Regions from separate parts of the Streptomyces sp. NPDC030840 genome, predicted to be linked through region 1. Evidence: riboswitches for the same ligand, from Rfam matches in the RefSeq annotation. Region 1 holds a riboswitch; each other region holds the start of a gene.
The links. A riboswitch is a leader RNA that binds a small molecule or an ion and turns the genes downstream of it on or off. The one in region 1 is predicted to bind cyclic di-AMP.
Positions count from the first base shown of each region.

Region 1 (5,383 bases):
CGAGACGACGGTCAACCTCATCGGTAACGGGACGTACGCGCTCCTCACCCACCCCGAGCAGCTCATACGGCTCCAGAAGTCCCTCGCCGCCCAGGACAGGGAACTCCTGGAGACCGGTGTCGAGGAACTCCTGCGGTACGACGGCCCCGTGGAGCTCGCCACCTGGCGCTTCGCCACCCGGCCGCTGACCATCGGCGGGCAGGACATCGCCCCCGGCGATCCCGTCCTCGTGGTGCTCGCCGCGGCCGACCGGGACCCCGAGCGGTTCGCCGACCCCGACGTCCTCGACCTCGGCCGCCGCGACAACCAGCACCTCGGTTACGGCCACGGCATCCACTACTGCCTCGGCGCGCCCCTCGCCCGCCTGGAGGGGCAGACCGCGCTCGCGACTCTCCTCACCCGCCTCCCCGACCTCCGACTCGCGGTGGATCCGGCTGATTTGCGCTGGCGCGGCGGGCTCATTATGAGGGGATTGCGCACGCTTCCCGTGGAGTTCGCACCGGTTCGGCCGACAGGTCGGGCATGACACCCGGCGCTCCCCGGTGGAACCGTCAAGCATTCCCGCTCATACGCCGAACGACCCTCTGAGCTGACACTTTCTCAACTCTGTGATCTTCACGTGATCTGCGCTGCATTAACTTGTGACAAGAGTTCGACTGCGGATACGTTCACGCATCAGCGTCACGGCTCGCCACAGCCGTCGCGTTGGTCCCTGCTGTCGCGTGAAAGGCAACCGCATGCTCTCCGGGAACGGTCGTCACCGTCGGCCCCGTCAGGCTCCGGCCCTCCTCGTCGCCGCCGGAGTGACCGGCTCGGCCATCGCCATCCCGCTCCTGGGCGCGACCGGTGCGAGCGCGGCCACCGGGACGACCTGGGACAAGGTCGCGGACTGCGAGAGCGGCGGCTCCTGGAGCGCCAACACCGGCAACGGGTACTACGGCGGGCTGCAGTTGTCCCAGATCGACTGGGAGAAGTACGGAGGCCTCGACTACGCGCCCAGCGCCGACCAGGCCAGCCGTTCCCAGCAGATAGCCGTCGCCGAGAAGATCCTCGACGACCAGGGCGTCGGTGCCTGGCCCACCTGCGGGCTCCTCTCCGGGCTGGGCGATGACTCCGGATCCGCCGACGTGGACACCGGCCTGGCGGGCGATTTGCTCGGCTCGCCCGATTCGTCTGATTCATCCGGTTCTTCTTCCTCCGGCACCTCCGACCGCGGGCTGAGCGACTCCAGTGAGAGCACCTCCCGGGACGCCGACGGTCAGCGCACGGATGCGGCAAGAAGCGGAGAATCGGCTGATTCCGGCCGGACTGACGACTCTTCGGCGAACGCCGACGCCGGCGCCGCCTCCGGTTCCGCCTCCGCCTCCGGTTCTGATTCCGGCTCCGAGGACGCGGCCCCGGGGACCGGCCGCCATCGTGGCGAGACCGCCGACGAGGACGCCTCTGGCGGCCGTACGGACGCGGCCACCGGCTCCACCGGGCGGCACGCCTCGCGGAGCGGTGACTCGGCCCGGGAGGTCGAGCTGCCGGAGGACCCGTACGCCCCGTATCTCGTCCACACCGGGGACAGTCTGTGGGCCATCGCCGACTCCCTTGGCCTGCCGGGAGGATGGGGCGAGCTGTACGCCGAGAACAAGGACACGGTCGGCACTGACCCTGACCTTGTCCGCCCCGGTCAGAGGCTGAACGTCAGTGACGAATCGGACGAAAAGTAGCGAGAGTTAGCGCTACCTTTCGGGGTGAATGCCCGTTTTGATCTCGGTGGGAGATGAGTCACAGAAGCCCTGATCGTCTTTGTAAATCCCCGGATCGCGTGTTTACGGTCGTGATCGCTCGCCACAGCGGGCCCCTGCGGTCGGTACGCCGAATCCTGCCAACCGCCGTACGGGAACAGTCGTCGCGTCAAGCGCCGTAGGCAGGAGCGGGGGACCCAAGGTAGGCGCCGGGCCCGGGAGTCGGGAGACGACCGGGAACGGCTTGGGGTGAAGCCGTGCGGAAGCGGCGGAGGCGGAAGCCATCCGCGGCACAGGCCGAAAGGCCGACCGCGCGGCCGGGCAACTCAACCGGCCCGAACCCGACAGCTCACCTCGCAGGCGTCGGTGAGGGGATACTTCATGCTGTCTTCCTGCAAGGGCAAGCACCGTCGTTCGTCCACGACGTCCAAGGCCGGCCGCATCGTCGCGATGGCCGGCGTCACCGGTGCCGCCATCGCCGCCCCGCTGCTTGCGTCCGGCACCGCCTCCGCCGCCACCGCCTCCGAGTGGGACGCGGTCGCCCAGTGCGAGTCCGGCGGCAACTGGTCGATCAACACGGGCAACGGCTACTACGGCGGCCTGCAGTTCTCCGCCTCGACCTGGGCCGCGTACGGCGGCACGCAGTACGCCTCCACCGCCGACCAGGCGAGCAAGGCCCAGCAGATCGAGATCGGCGAGAAGGTCCTCGCGGCTCAGGGCAAGGGCGCTTGGCCGAACTGCGGCACGGGTCTGTCCGGCGCCGCGTACGACGGTGGGGCGGCCACCTCGGACTCGGGCTCCTCGGGTTCGCAGGCGAGCTCCGGCTCCGCCGAGCAGGGCACCCAGAGCTCCGGCGGCCAGGAGCAGCGCGCCTCGCGTTCCTCGGAGCGGGCCACCGTCGAGACCCCGACCGGCAAGAAGGTCAAGAAGGGCGACGGCGAGTACAAGGTCGTCAAGGGTGACACCCTCAGCAGCATCGCCGAGAAGAAGAACGTCAAGGGTGGCTGGCAGAAGCTCTTCGAGCTGAACAAGGACATCATCGACGACGCCGACTTCATCTTCCCCGGTCAGCAGCTGCACCTGAGCTGAGAACAAGCCGGTTCCCAGCTGAACCACAGCGCCCTCACATCCGTGTCCTCCAGAGTGGAGGTCTCGTGAGGGCCGCCCCCCGTCCCCCACGGGCTCCCCGCCCCGGTGCGTGTTCCCCCGTACGCACCGGGGCGGGGTTTTTCGCGCGCCGCCCCCCTGTCCTGGCGCTGCCGAGTGCTGCCGTGGTGCGTCCTGGCGTTGCCCGGCGGTGTCCCGGCGCCTTTTGGCGGCCTCTTTTTGTTCAGTTCAGGAACAATTTACTCTCGGTTTGGTCCACAGGTCGGGCAGGAGACTGGCCGATCCCCCGGAGACGGTTAGGCTCGTCCCGCAGGGCCACGGCCCGCGTACCCGCGTCACATCCCAGAAGGAGATGCTCGTGCCGTCCATCGACGTCGTCGTAGCCCGGGAAATCCTGGACTCCCGAGGCAACCCCACGGTCGAGGTCGAGGTCGGCCTCGACGACGGCAGCACCGGTCGTGCCGCCGTCCCGTCCGGCGCCTCCACGGGCGCCTTCGAGGCCATCGAGCTCCGCGACGGCGACTCGAACCGCTACCTCGGCAAGGGTGTCGAGAAGGCCGTCCTCGCCGTGATCGAGCAGATCGGCCCGGAGCTCGTCGGCTACGACGCCACCGAGCAGCGCCTGATCGACCAGGCGATGTTCGATCTGGACGCCACCGACAACAAGGGCTCCCTCGGCGCCAACGCCATCCTCGGCGTCTCGCTCGCCGTCGCCCACGCCGCGTCCGAGGCGTCCGACCTCCCCCTCTTCCGCTACCTGGGCGGCCCGAACGCGCACCTGCTGCCGGTGCCGATGATGAACATCCTGAACGGCGGCTCGCACGCCGACTCCAACGTGGACATCCAGGAGTTCATGATCGCCCCGATCGGCGCGGAGACCTTCTCCGAGGCCCTGCGCTGGGGCGCCGAGGTCTACCACACCCTGAAGAAGGTCCTGAAGAGCAAGGGCCTGGCCACCGGTCTCGGCGACGAGGGCGGTTTCGCCCCGAACCTCGGCTCCAACCGCGAGGCCCTCGACCTCATCCTCGAGGCCGTCAAGGAGGCCGGCTACACCCCGGGCGAGCAGATCGCCCTCGCGCTCGACGTCGCCGCGTCCGAGTTCTACAAGGACGGCGTCTACGTCTTCGAGGGCAAGGAGCGCTCGGCGGCCGAGATGACGGAGTACTACGCCGAGCTCGTCGAGGCCTACCCGCTGGTCTCCATCGAGGACCCGCTGTTCGAGGACGACTGGGACGGCTGGAAGACGATCACCGACAAGCTCGGTGACAAGGTCCAGCTCGTCGGCGACGACCTGTTCGTCACCAACCCCGAGCGCCTCGCCCGCGGCATCGAGGAGGGCGCCGCCAACGCCCTGCTGGTGAAGGTGAACCAGATCGGCTCGCTCACCGAGACCCTGGACGCCGTCGAGCTCGCCCAGCGCAACGGCTTCAAGTGCATGATGTCCCACCGCTCCGGCGAGACCGAGGACGTCACCATCGCCGACCTCGCCGTCGCCACCAACTGCGGCCAGATCAAGACCGGCGCCCCGGCCCGCTCCGAGCGCGTCGCCAAGTACAACCAGCTGCTGCGCATCGAGGAGATCCTCGACGACGCGGCGGTGTACGCGGGCCGCAGCGCGTTCCCTCGCTTCAAGGGCTGATCCGATCCGCAACGGGTCCATGCTGAGCCCGTCGTACGTACGTCCCCGTACCGGTCCCGTACCGTGTGCGGGGACGTACGCGCGTGTGGAACGAGAGGCGGGGACATGGCTGTGAAGGACCGGGACCGTTTCTCCACCGCGACCAGGCTCCGGCTGCTCGGTGAGCAGACGGCGGCCCGCGTCTACCGCTCCCAGACCAAACGCCAGGCCCGCCGCTCCCGGCTGACCGGGCGGGCGGCCCTGCTCGCGCTCGTGCTCTGCTCGCTGATCGTGGCGCTGGCGTACCCGATAAGGCAGTACGTCTCCCAGCGCGCCGAGATCGCCGAGCTGGAGCAGCGGCGTGAGGAGGCCCGTGAGCGGGTCGAGCAGCTGCGCGACCTCAAGGCCCGGTGGCAGGACGACGCGTACGCGGAGCAGCAGATCCGGGAGCGGCTGCACTATGTGATGCCCGGCGAGACCGGCTACACCGTGATCGACCCGAAGACGGCGAAGCAGTCGCGTACGACGCGGGGGGCGGCGGACCGTCCCTGGTACGCCAACGTCTGGGACGGGGTCGACAAGGCCGACGCCGCGGGCCGGTGAGACTTCCCCGAGCAGTGGAACCCAGGAACTGACGAGAGAGACGTAAGCAGCAGGTATGGAAACACCCCCGCCTTCCACCGAGCGCACCGAGCCGACCGACGCGGACGTCGAGGCCTTCAAGCAGCAGCTCGGCCGGCCGCCGCGCGGATTGCGCGCGATCGCGCACCGTTGCCCGTGCGGGCAGCCCGACGTGGTCGAGACGGCGCCCCGGCTGCCGGACGGTACGCCGTTCCCGACGACGTACTACCTGACGTGTCCGCGGGCCGCGTCCGCGATCGGCACGCTGGAGGCGAACGGGGTGATGAAGGAGATGACCGAGCGG
Region 1 covers NZ_JBVIEE010000011.1:102,502-107,884, reverse strand. Annotated here, with positions in the region: gene ACZ49J_RS23885 (cytochrome P450 family protein) at 1-526, shown strand, start outside; gene ACZ49J_RS23880 (transglycosylase family protein) at 738-1,715, shown strand; cyclic di-AMP (ydaO/yuaA leader) riboswitch at 1,898-2,111, shown strand; gene ACZ49J_RS23875 (transglycosylase family protein) at 2,115-2,822, shown strand; gene eno (phosphopyruvate hydratase) at 3,199-4,479, shown strand; gene ACZ49J_RS23865 (FtsB family cell division protein) at 4,585-5,061, shown strand; gene ACZ49J_RS23860 (DUF501 domain-containing protein) at 5,117-5,383, shown strand, end outside.

Region 2 (5,383 bases), on a different contig from region 1:
CGTCGCCGTCACCGGGGACGGCGCCAACGACGCCCCGGCCATCAGGATCTCCGACGTCGGCATCGCGATCGGCTCCCGGGCGACCCCCGCGGCGCGCGGCGCCGCCGATGTCGTGGTCACCGACGACCGCATCGAGACCGTCGTCGACGCCATCGTGGAGGGCCGGGCCATGTGGGCCTCCGTCCGCAAGGCGCTCGGCATCCTTCTCGGCGGCAACCTCGGGGAGATCGCGTTCGTTCTGGCGACCACGGTGTTCACCGGGCGCAGCGCGCTGAACGCCCGTCAGCTCCTCCTCGTCAACATCCTCACCGACATGCTCCCCGCGATGGCCATCGCCGCCCGGCCCCCGGCGGGCAGCGCGGAGAAGCTGCTCGCGGAAGGACCCGAGGCCTCCCTGGGCGCGGCCCTCACCCGGGACCTCCGACTGCGCGCCACCATCACCACGGCCGCGGCGGGCGGCGCGTGGATCGTCGCCAGGATGACCGGCACACGGGCCCGTGCCGGCTCGGTCGCCCTGGTCGCCCTCGTGGCCTCCCAGCTCCTGCAGACGCTCACGGACGCGGGCCGCGACCCCCTGGTCGCCCTGGCCGCCACGGGGTCGCTCGTGGCACTCGTCCTCGTGGTGGCCGTCCCCGGACTCAGCCATTTCTTCGGCAGCCGGCCTCTCGGCCCGGCGGGCCTGACCATCGGTCTGGCAGCGGCAGTGGCGTCCGTCCTGCTGCCGGCCGCGCTGGAGCACGTCGCACCCCGACGTCATTGACAGTTGACCCCGACTTCACCGGAGCGCCGACCGCGTGAAGCCCGGAGCCCGCACAAAGGAGCGGTACCGGACAAGCACGCACAAGAAGGGCCGTCCGCCGTGTCCCACCTGCTCACCCCCCTCCTGACCAAGGTGGCGGTCGCTGTCATCGAGGCGATCGTCATGCGTCTGCTCATGCAGCTCTGGAAGACGTACGCGACCGGCCGGCGCCCGGCGGCGGCCGCCTGAGTACGCCGGGGAGAAGGCACCACTTCAAGGGGCCGGGTGGCAGCCGCGTCCAGGGCGGAGCCACCCGGCGGGAGGGCGCGCCGTCACCGTTCGACAGGGCCGGCCAGCTGGACGATGTCGTCGGAGGCGACGTCGTGCAGCCGGATCGCCAGATCCTCCAGTGCGCGGCTGGCGGCGAGTTCGTCACCGATCTCCGGCACGGGGCGGTCGACCGGGTTGCGCCGGGCCGCGCCCCGCCCCGTGACCGTCGACGTGTCCGAGGTCGTCAGCACGGCGCGTGCCTGGGTGTCGTCGCCGTCCTCGGTGATGTAGATCTGCACGGTCCACTGCTTGTCTTCCATGCCGATCACTCCTGCACTCCTGATCGCTTCCGTCCTCCGTCCCCAGCCTGCGCCTGCTGTCGCGTCCGGTCCAGTCGACCGGCACATGCGCCGGAACTTCGCCAAAGTTCCCGCGGGACGCCGCGGCGCCCGGTGCCCACAACCGGGTGAAGTGCGGCAGCGGTCCGAGGCGTTGGGGCGAAGGTCACACTCGCGGAACGGGCAATTCGCGCTTCGATCTTCACACCAGGAACACAAGTTGGCTAACTTGGTGGGCAGGCCACACGACTTTCGTCCGGCGAACCTCGTCGGGTCGCGTGGCCTCCGCCGAATCCGGTGCACCGTCGCGAAGCCGGAGCCGGGGACCCAACCGACAGTGGGGCGAATCGGTCCGACTGCCGGCCGGGCAGCGACCGTAGGGCACACCTTCCTCAGTCACCGCCCGAACCCGACAGCTGACTCGGTAGGCGGTACACGGAAGGAGCCAGTACGTCCCCATGGCGCAAGAGCCGAGCCGCGCGGAAGTCCAGCGGAGGATCAACAGCCTCTACGACCGGGCCGAGTCCGACACCGGGAACTTCAACGCGACCCGTGCGATGGCGTCGGGGCGGCGTCCGCGTGTCAGGCCGGCTCCCGGCGGCGGTCGCGAGCGCATGGATCCCGCCCTCGACAACGTCGTCAAGACATGGTTCGACGTAGCCCGCGCGAAGCTGGGCCCGACCGTCCCGGCGGTGCTTCCGCCCGACCTCAGGCCGGACCGCCTCCCCGAGACCCGGCCCACGCGCCCCACGAGCCGTCCCGACGCCACGCGCACCGACCGTGGGCGGGAGCCCGTGGGCCGGGACCTTCCGGAGCTGACGGCGGGCCGCGCCCCCGAGGCGGCCCCGGCACCCGTGGCGGAGCTGACGGCCGGTGCGGCGGCGGAGCCGGCCACCGGACCTGTGGCGGCGTTGCCGGCCGGACCGGTGTCCGAGCTGACCGCCGTGCCCGCGGCGGGACTGACCGCAGGACCCGTGGCCGCGCTGCCGGCCGCGCCGGAGACCGGCGACAAGGCCCCCGCCGCTCTGCCGGCGCCGGCCGGCACGGCGCGGCAGTCCTCCCTGAAGGCGGCCAAGAGCGAGAACCAGCGCAAGCTCACCGCCGCCCGGGAACTGCTCTCCAGACACGTCGCCCAGTGGAGCACGCCGCTGGCGGCGATCGAGTTGCCGCCGGCCGATGACGCCTGGCGCGCGACGGCACAGCAGGCTCGCCAGGCGGCCGAACTCGAAGCCGACTGGCAGCGACAGGAACCGGCAGGCCTCGGCACGCTCATGTCCTCCGGGGCGGCCATGTCCTCTGGGGCGGTCATGTCGCCGGGGGTGGGTGCGTCGCCGGGGGCGGCCTGGTCTGCGGGTGCGGACAAGTCGTCTGGGGCGGTCATGTCGCCGGGGGTGGGTGCGTCGCCTGGGGCGGCCTGGTCTGCGGGTGCGGACAAGTCGTCTGGGGCGGCCTGGTCCGCAGGTGCGGACACGGCACCTGGAACGGCCTGGTCCGCGGGTGCGGACTCGTCCCTCGGCGCAGGCCTGGCCGTCGGCCCACCGGGCGAGGTCGGTGCCGCGCGCGCCGTCGGTGCCGCGCCCGTCGCTGGCACCGTCCCTGTCGCCGGCACCGTCCCCGCCGTTGCCGCCGCCCCCGCCCTCGGCGCCACCCCGGCCTTCGGCGCAGGAGGCGCACCGGTCACGGACAACGGCGGGAAGGCCGCCAAGGCAGTCGAGTTCGCCCGCGCCCAGATCGGCAAGCCCTGTGTGTGGGGCGCGACCGGACCGGAGTCGTACGACTGCTCCGGCCTCACCCAGGCCGCCTGGAAGACCGCCGGGGTGCGCCTCCCGCGTACCGCGCGGGATCAGGCGTACGCCGGCACGGTGATCGCCCTGCCCGACGTTCAGCCCGGGGACCTGGTGTTCTTCACCGACAACGCCGGGCACGTCGGCATCTGCGTCGGCAACGGCATGATGGTCCACGCGCCGAGTCAGGGCCCCCTCGTACGCGAGGATTCGATCCTGTACGCGGGGGAGTCGGCGATCCACAGCGTGGTGCGACCCGTGTGACGGCCTACCCGGGCCCGTTTGCCGCGTCCGGCCCGTCCGCCGGGTGGAGTCCGGTCCCCTCGAACTCCACCCGGACGTCGTCGGCCAGCCGCAACGCGCCGAGGAACGCGGTGTAGGGCTTGATGCCCCAGGCCGACTGCGTGACGGTCGCCGCGCAGCGCAAGAGCCCGTCTGCGTCAGCCGTCCCGTGCACCGTCACGGGGCGGGTCCGCCCTTTGACGGTGAGGTCCCCGGTGACCTCGAAGGACTGCGGTGTTCCGGTGACGCGGGTGGAGCGGAAGGTGATGGTGGGGTGTTCCGCGGTGTCCAGCAGGGCGGCGCCCGCCAGCGTCCGTTTGATCTCGGCCCGGTCGGCGTCGGTGAGCGCCTTGAGACCGCCCGTGCCCTCCAGGACCTCCAGCGACCCCGTCTCGACCGTCACCGTCACCGACGACCTGCCCGGCTCCGCGGCACTCACCACCGCTTCCCCGGACCACCGGGTGGCCTCGATGGTGAGGTCGTGTCCTGCCCGGCGGCCCAGCCCGGCGCGTCCGGTCCTGATCAGGAGGCGGCCGGCCGGTGGTCCGAGGCGGTACGTTCCGTCGATCAGCATCACAGCGCCAGAGGGTAGGGGACGGGGAAAGGCTCTTGAAGGGGCTCCTGACGGAGTTCCTGACGGGGCTCCTGGAGGGGGGCGCCCGCCTCCGGCTACCGCTGGGGGACGCCGAGTTCGCGCCCGCGGTAGAAGGCTTCCCGTTCCTCGACGACGTACGGGGCCATCGCCGCACGCCGCCGCGTCTCCGGTTCGGAGGTCCGCCAGGAGTCGCAGGCCTCCTTCGACTCCCAGAACGACACGCCGGTGATCTCCTGGCCGTCCTCCGACCAGTACGCGTAGGCGCGGAGCAGGCCCTGCGGATAGGGGTCCGGGCGCCATGCCTGACCGAACTCCTCCAGTGCGCCCGGTTGCAGGCGGCGGGTCGTGACCCAGACGAAGTGCTCCTCCACCGCAGCCTCCTCCGCGACGTCGGTTCGGCTTGTCGGTACGTCTCAGACCACCGTAGGTCCAAAGCACCGCTTTCGCCTGCGCGGCGATCGAGCGGAGCGCCGACTGCCCGGACGCGTGCCTCACGCAGCGTGGTGGGTGTCAGAACCTTGACCCCGGGTCGGTACCTCCCCGATGCTGCTCGTTGCGGTTCATGGAATGTGTGCCGTAATGAGCAACATCAGTCTCAGGTCTCGCACCAGCCGAGGAGTGGCCATGACGCACCAGGTCCGTGCTGTCGTCGCGCGCGGGAAGGGCGCCCCCGTCAGCCTGGAAACGATCCACGTGCCCGACCCGGGACCGGGAGAGGCGCTGGTGAAGGTCGAGGCCTGCGGGGTCTGTCACACCGATCTGCATTATCGCGAGGGGGGCATCAACGACGACTTCCCCTTCCTGCTGGGCCACGAGGCCGCGGGGGTCGTGGAGGCGGTGGGGGAAGGGGTCACCGACGTGGCCCCCGGAGACTTCGTCATCCTGAACTGGCGTGCCGTGTGCGGCCAGTGCCGGGCATGTACGCGGGGACGGCCCTGGTACTGCTTCAACACCCACAACGCCAGGCAGAAGATGACCCTGGCCGATGGCACCGAGTTGTCGCCGGCCCTGGGCATCGGCGCGTTCGCGGAGAAGACGCTGGTGGCGGCGGGCCAGTGCACCAAGGTCGACCGGGCCGCCTCCGCGGCCGCCGCCGGTCTGCTGGGCTGCGGCGTGATGGCCGGTATCGGCGCGGCCATCAACACCGGCAACGTCGGACGCGGTGACAGCGTCGCGGTCATCGGCTGCGGCGGCGTCGGGGCCGCGGCGGTCGTCGGGTCCCACCTGGCGGGCGCGGCGAAGATCATCGCGGTCGACATCGACGACCTCAAACTGGACACCGCCCGGAAACTGGGGGCGACGCACACCATCAACTCCCGGCACACCGACCCGGTCGAGGCGATCCGCGAACTGACCGGCGGCTTCGGCGCCGACG
Region 2 covers NZ_JBVIEE010000002.1:188,340-193,722, reverse strand. Annotated here, with positions in the region: gene ACZ49J_RS04855 (HAD-IC family P-type ATPase) at 1-760, shown strand, start outside; gene ACZ49J_RS04850 (hypothetical protein) at 860-988, shown strand; gene ACZ49J_RS04845 (DUF1876 domain-containing protein) at 1,072-1,329, opposite strand; cyclic di-AMP (ydaO/yuaA leader) riboswitch at 1,624-1,793, shown strand; gene ACZ49J_RS04840 (C40 family peptidase) at 1,806-3,395, shown strand; gene ACZ49J_RS04835 (YceI family protein) at 3,400-3,987, opposite strand; gene ACZ49J_RS04830 (hypothetical protein) at 4,083-4,379, opposite strand; gene ACZ49J_RS04825 (S-(hydroxymethyl)mycothiol dehydrogenase) at 4,633-5,383, shown strand, end outside.
Region 2: linked by a shared signal. The riboswitch ahead of ACZ49J_RS04840 (C40 family peptidase) and the one ahead of ACZ49J_RS23875 (transglycosylase family protein) in region 1 are both predicted to bind cyclic di-AMP.

Region 3 (5,383 bases), on a different contig from region 1:
GCTCGTCGACCGTGTGCTGGCCCGCGCGGAGGCCGACGGAACGGCTCCGCGCGCGGCCGCCCACGCTCTCGCGGCGGACCGGCTACCGGTGATCGCGGAGCGTTTCGGCTGGTACCGCTGAGCCTGCTCGGCGCGATCGTTCCCCGCCCTCCCTCACGCGGTCGTTCCTCGCCCTGCCCCGATCGGCAGAGGAACAGGGAGGAGAACCGGACCGGCAGCTCGCCGTGGCTGCCCCGCACCGTCCGGCATGGGACCTCGGTTCCGGGGACGGATGCCGCGCAGATGGGGGAGCCGTGTCGGAGCATGGGCACGGGCGGGCCCCGGCGGCCGACAGGCGGCCTGAGGGCTCCTCGTCGCCGGGCAGGTGCAGGCCATCGCCGCGTACATGCGGTGCCCGCCCGCCGTCGAGGACGGTGTCGGCCCCTCGGCGGTCACCGCCCTGCGCGAGGAGCCGAAGAACCTGACGGAGCTCCAGGCCGCGCAAGGACGGCAGACGGACCTCGCGGAACGGGCGGGCCGACGCGGCACGAACCTGGCCGGCGTCACGCCGCGGCCGCGATCACCCGGATCCTGGCCGGTACGGCCCTCGCCGCCCAGGTCGCTCCATGGCCGCCGCTGTGGTGTGCCCTGGGCGGCGCGGCGGTGCCGGGGCTCCTGACCGTCGCCGCGCTCGCATGCCCGCCTCCACGAGCACGCCCGTGCGTTCGGGAGGCGACGCACTAGGGTTGCGACGTGACCAGAGTGCGGTTGAGCGTGGCGGAGCGGCGTGAGGAGTTGCTGCGGGCCGCCGTCGAGCAGATCGAGGCGCGGGGCGTGGCGGCCGTACGCATCGCCGACGTGGCCTCGGTGCTCGGGGTGAGCAACGCGCTGGTGCTCTACCACTTCTCGACCAAGGAGAAGCTGGTGGCCGAGGCGTTCACGTACGCCGCCGAGGACGACCTCGCCCGTCTGCGGGTGCTGCTGGGCCGCCGGACGACCGCGCTGCGGCGCCTGCGGGCGGCCGTCCGCTGGTACGCGCCGACCGGGCAGGCCAAGGGCTGGCGGCTGTGGATCGAGGGCTGGGCGGCGGCACTGCGCGAGCCCGCGCTGCGGGAGGTGACGCGCGGCCTCGACCGGCAGTGGAAGGCCGCGATCACCGAGGTCATCGCGGAGGGCGTGGCGGCCGGCGAGTTCCAGTGCCCCGACCCCGCTGCCGCCGCCCTCCGCCTCACCGCCCTGCTGGACGGTCTCGCCGTACAGACCACCGCCTACGAGGGCGCCGTCTCCCGCACCCGCACCCTGGAGTGGGCCGACGAGGCCCTCGCCCGCGAACTGGGCCTGGAGCGGGAGGCGCTGACGGCGGCGAAGGCCTGAGCTCCGGACGGCGCGCTTCAGACCACCGACGCGATCCGCGTCCTGATGTCGTCCGGTGACAGGGCTCCCTTGGCCACCACGCGGTCTCCGGAGGACTCGCCGCGCAGACGGCGGCCGATCCAAGGCACCAGGTACTCGCGGGCCCAGTGGATGTCGTCCCGGCGGACCTCGAAGGTCCCGCGCGGTGGGAGGGGAGGCCAGGGCTGGTCGGGGTCGGCGGGGATCTCCAGGCCCAGGACCTGGCCGGCCCGCAGCGCCACCCGCGTGTGGCCCTCGGGCGACAGGTGGAGCCGGTCGTCGTCCCAGGCGCGCCGGTCCTGGATGGTCTTCAGCGACCACAGGTCCAGGACGGGGCAGCCGTACCGGTCGGCGATCGCGCGCACGTGACCGTTGTACGTGGCGATCTTGCCGCGCAGGTGCTTGAGGACGGGCACGCCCCGGGTGTCGAAGCCGGTGGTCACCATCACCGTGCCGACCGCGGAGGCGAGATCGGCGACGGCACGCTCGAAACGCTCGGCGACCTCGTCGGGGTCGGTGCCGGGGCGGATGATGTCGTTGCCGCCGGCGCAGAAGGAGACCAGGTCCGGGGCGAGTTCCCTCGCGCGCGGAAGCTGGTCCGCGACGATCTGGTCGAGCAGTTTCCCGCGTACGGCGAGGTTGATGTAGGTGAAGTCGCCCTCCGGGCGCCGGTCCGCGAGGAGTACCGCGAACCGGTCGGCCCAGCCGACGAACGCCCCGTCGGGGCCGGGGTCGCCGACGCCCTCGGTGAAGCTGTCCCCCACCGCCACGTACGACCCGATCACTGATCTGCTGTCATTCTTCGAATCGTCTGCCACATCGGACCATGATTCACCGTGAGGTGTGAGCTACGCGACCGTAGGAAAGGGTTGACGGACGGTGAGATAAGCCACTCGTCAAGTGTTGGTCAACTGCGGAATACGCCCTTCATCAGGGACGTCGAGTGAGCCGCCAGACCCGGAATCCTGTGATCCGGAAGTGGCTCCACGTGGTCCTGAAAGCGAAGTGCCCGCCCGTGTACGGCTGCGGCTCCCGCACCAGTGTCGAGACATCGACCAGCCATGCCACACCGCGGCGCGCCGGTCAGGACCCGCCGGCGGTCGTCCCGGAGGAGCGGCCGGCACGCCGAAGGCCGGACCCCGGGCTCGCGGGGTCCGGCCATCACCGGCGCGTGACGCGAGGGACGCGTCGGATGCGGAGCGGTACGTCAGATGCCGACGCCCTTCGAACGCAGGTATGCCAGCGGGTCGATGTCCGAGCCGTAGTCGGGGCCGGTGCGGATCTCGAAGTGCAGGTGCGGGCCGGTGACGTTGCCGGTCGCGCCGGAGAGGCCGATCTGCTGGCCTTCGCTCACGCTCTGCCCCGCGGAGACGGACAGCTGGGACAGGTGGGCGTACTGCGCGTAGTGGCCGTCGGCGAGCTGGATGACGACCTGGTTGCCGTACGCGCCGCCCCAGCCGGCGGAGACGACCGTGCCCGCGCCGACGGCCTTGAGGCTGGTGCCGGTCGGGACCACGAAGTCGACGCCCGTGTGGTAGCCGCTGGACCACATGCCGCCCGGCGTCTTGTAGGGGGTGCCCACGGTGGCGCCCGCGACGGGGAGCGTGAAGCCGGAGCCGCCGGTGTCCGCGCTCTGGGTGGCCGGCGTGGTGGGGGCCGACTCCTTCGCGGGTGTCTCGGTCTTCTTGGCCTCGGTCTTCCGCGGCGCGCTCTTCTTCGGCGAGGACGCGGTACTGCCCGATGCCTTGCCGCCGAGGGTGAGTTTCAGGCCCGGGTGGATGAGCGACGGGTCGGAGCCGACGGCCTCGCGGTTGTCCGCGTAGATCCGCTTCCAGCCGCCGGCGACCTGCTGCTCCCGCGCGATCTTGGAGAGGTAGTCTCCGCGACGCACCGAATAGACGCGGGTCTCGGCCTTCTTGGCGGTGGCGGGCTGACCGGCCTGCTCCGCCGCGGCCTTCTCGCTCTTCTCGGTGACGGTCTTCTCGGAGACCGCCGTCATCTTCTGCGAGGCGGAGTCCGCGGTCGCGGCATGGGCCCCGGTGGCCCCGATCAGCGGAAGTGCGAGTGCGGCGCCACCGGTTCCGGCGGCGGCTATCGAACGGGTGAAGCGCTGGGGCTTCGGGCGGCGATGCTTACCCCTCGCGGGCATGACGAATTCCTCTCCGGCGCCTACGAGGTGAGCTGTCGGGTGCGGACTGGAGATGCCCGGCCGTACGCGCGCACGGCTTAACCCCAAGCCTGTTCCGGAGACCGGAACAGGCGGTACTGCCTGTGGGTCCCCCGCTCCTGCCGTGCACGGGTGAGTTGGCGGCTCCGGGCGGCGGCAGGATTCGGCGTCCGTCCGGATTGAGGGGAACGTAAGCGACTTACGGGCATCCGGACAACCATTGGGGTTTCCTGTGCGTCTCGTCCCCCGGCCCTTTCAGGACTTCACCCTCACTCTCCGTAAATGAACGATCTTCACCTTTTCTTAACCGCCCTGAAAATCTACGCGCATTACGTGAACATGACGGCGACTCAGCGTCACGGATATGACGCTGGTCACCCACCTCCGACCCACCCGGCCTTATTCCAGGGCCACTTGGACTCAAGGCTCCATTTCGGACAGAACACTCAGATGCGGCGCAGCCGGATAACCGTCGCATCGAAGTCCCCCCGCAGCCCCGTGGACAGCCCGTGATGCGCCAGCACCACACCCGGGTGAACTTCACCCGATTCACGGCATTCGTACGACTTCGCCGGATCGAGGCCGCGCAGCCTGAGCGGAGCGACCGGCTCTCCGTAGTGCTGGGCCTGGAGCCAGGCGAGGACGACGACCTCGTCGCCCAGGGCGTACTGCACCGCGCTCAGCCCTCCGGACGGCGGCCGCAGCCGGTAGAGGTCGCCGCGCTGTACGACAGGCCGGATCTCCTTGTAGAGCTCGACCCACTCGCGCGCCTCGGCGAGTTCCTCCTCACTCCACTTCGTGAGGTCGCCGCCGACGCCGAGCACTCCCGCCATGGCGCTCACGAACCGGAAGCGCAGGGAGCTCACCCGGTCGTTGAGCTGGGTGTTCGGGCTGTCGGTCACCCAGGCGGCCATGACCCGCGCCGGGTGGATCTGGCTGAACCCGTGCTGGATGGCGAGCCGGTCGAGCGGGTCGGTGTTGTCGGAGGTCCACACCTGGTCCGTGCGCGACATGACTCCGAGGTCGATCCGGCCGCCGCCGCCCGAGCAGGACTCGAAGGCGACCCCCGGGTGCGCGGCCCGCAGTCGGTCGAGCAGACCGTAGAACGCGTGCACGTGTTCGACCCACAGCTTCTGCGGGTACGGCTCGCCGGGCCAGCCGGCATCGGTGAAGCAGCGGTTGAAGTCCCACTTCACATAGTCGATGGGCGCACTGGAGAGCAGGGTGTCCAGCTTCTCCCAGAGGTACTCCTGGACGTCCTCGCGGGCGAGGTTCAGTACGAGCTGATTGCGGAATTCCGTCCGCTTTCGTCCCGGTTGGTACTGCACCCAGTCCGGGTGCGCCCGGTACAGGTCACTGTCCGCGTTGACCATCTCGGGTTCGACCCAGATGCCGAACTGCATGCCGAGCGCGCGCACGTCCTCGGCGAGCGGCTTCAGTCCGGCCGGGAAGCGGTCGGGGTTGGGCGTCCAGTCGCCGAGCCCCGCCCGGTCGCTGGTCCGCTCGCCGAACCAGCCGTCGTCGACGACGAACAGCTCGATCCCCATGGCGGCGGCCCGGCGCGCCAGTTCGCGCTGCTGGTCCTCCGAGATGTCGAACTCCGTGGCCTCCCAGGAGTTGTAGAGCACCGGCCGGTCCTGGTCCGCGTCGGGGATGACGTACGCGCGCTGGTACGCGTGCCAGGCGCGGCTCGCCCCGCCGAAGCCGCCGTCGCTCCAGAGTCCGGCGAAGACAGGGGTGGTGTACGACTCCCCCGCGGCCAGGCGCAGCAGGCCCGAGTCGTCGTAGCCGATGCCGCCGGTGATCTGTACGCGCGTGTCGGGCAGCTGGGCCACGCAGATGCGC
Region 3 covers NZ_JBVIEE010000015.1:56,449-61,831, forward strand. Annotated here, with positions in the region: gene ACZ49J_RS28640 (Glu/Leu/Phe/Val dehydrogenase dimerization domain-containing protein) at 1-121, shown strand, start outside; gene ACZ49J_RS28645 (TetR/AcrR family transcriptional regulator) at 733-1,353, shown strand; gene ACZ49J_RS28650 (SGNH/GDSL hydrolase family protein) at 1,371-2,156, opposite strand; partial or broken gene ACZ49J_RS28655 (DUF6250 domain-containing protein) at 2,302-2,403, opposite strand; gene ACZ49J_RS28660 (M23 family metallopeptidase) at 2,579-3,520, opposite strand; cyclic di-AMP (ydaO/yuaA leader) riboswitch at 3,525-3,691, opposite strand; gene ACZ49J_RS28665 (alpha-galactosidase) at 3,985-5,383, opposite strand, start outside.
Region 3: linked by a shared signal. The riboswitch ahead of ACZ49J_RS28660 (M23 family metallopeptidase) and the one ahead of ACZ49J_RS23875 (transglycosylase family protein) in region 1 are both predicted to bind cyclic di-AMP.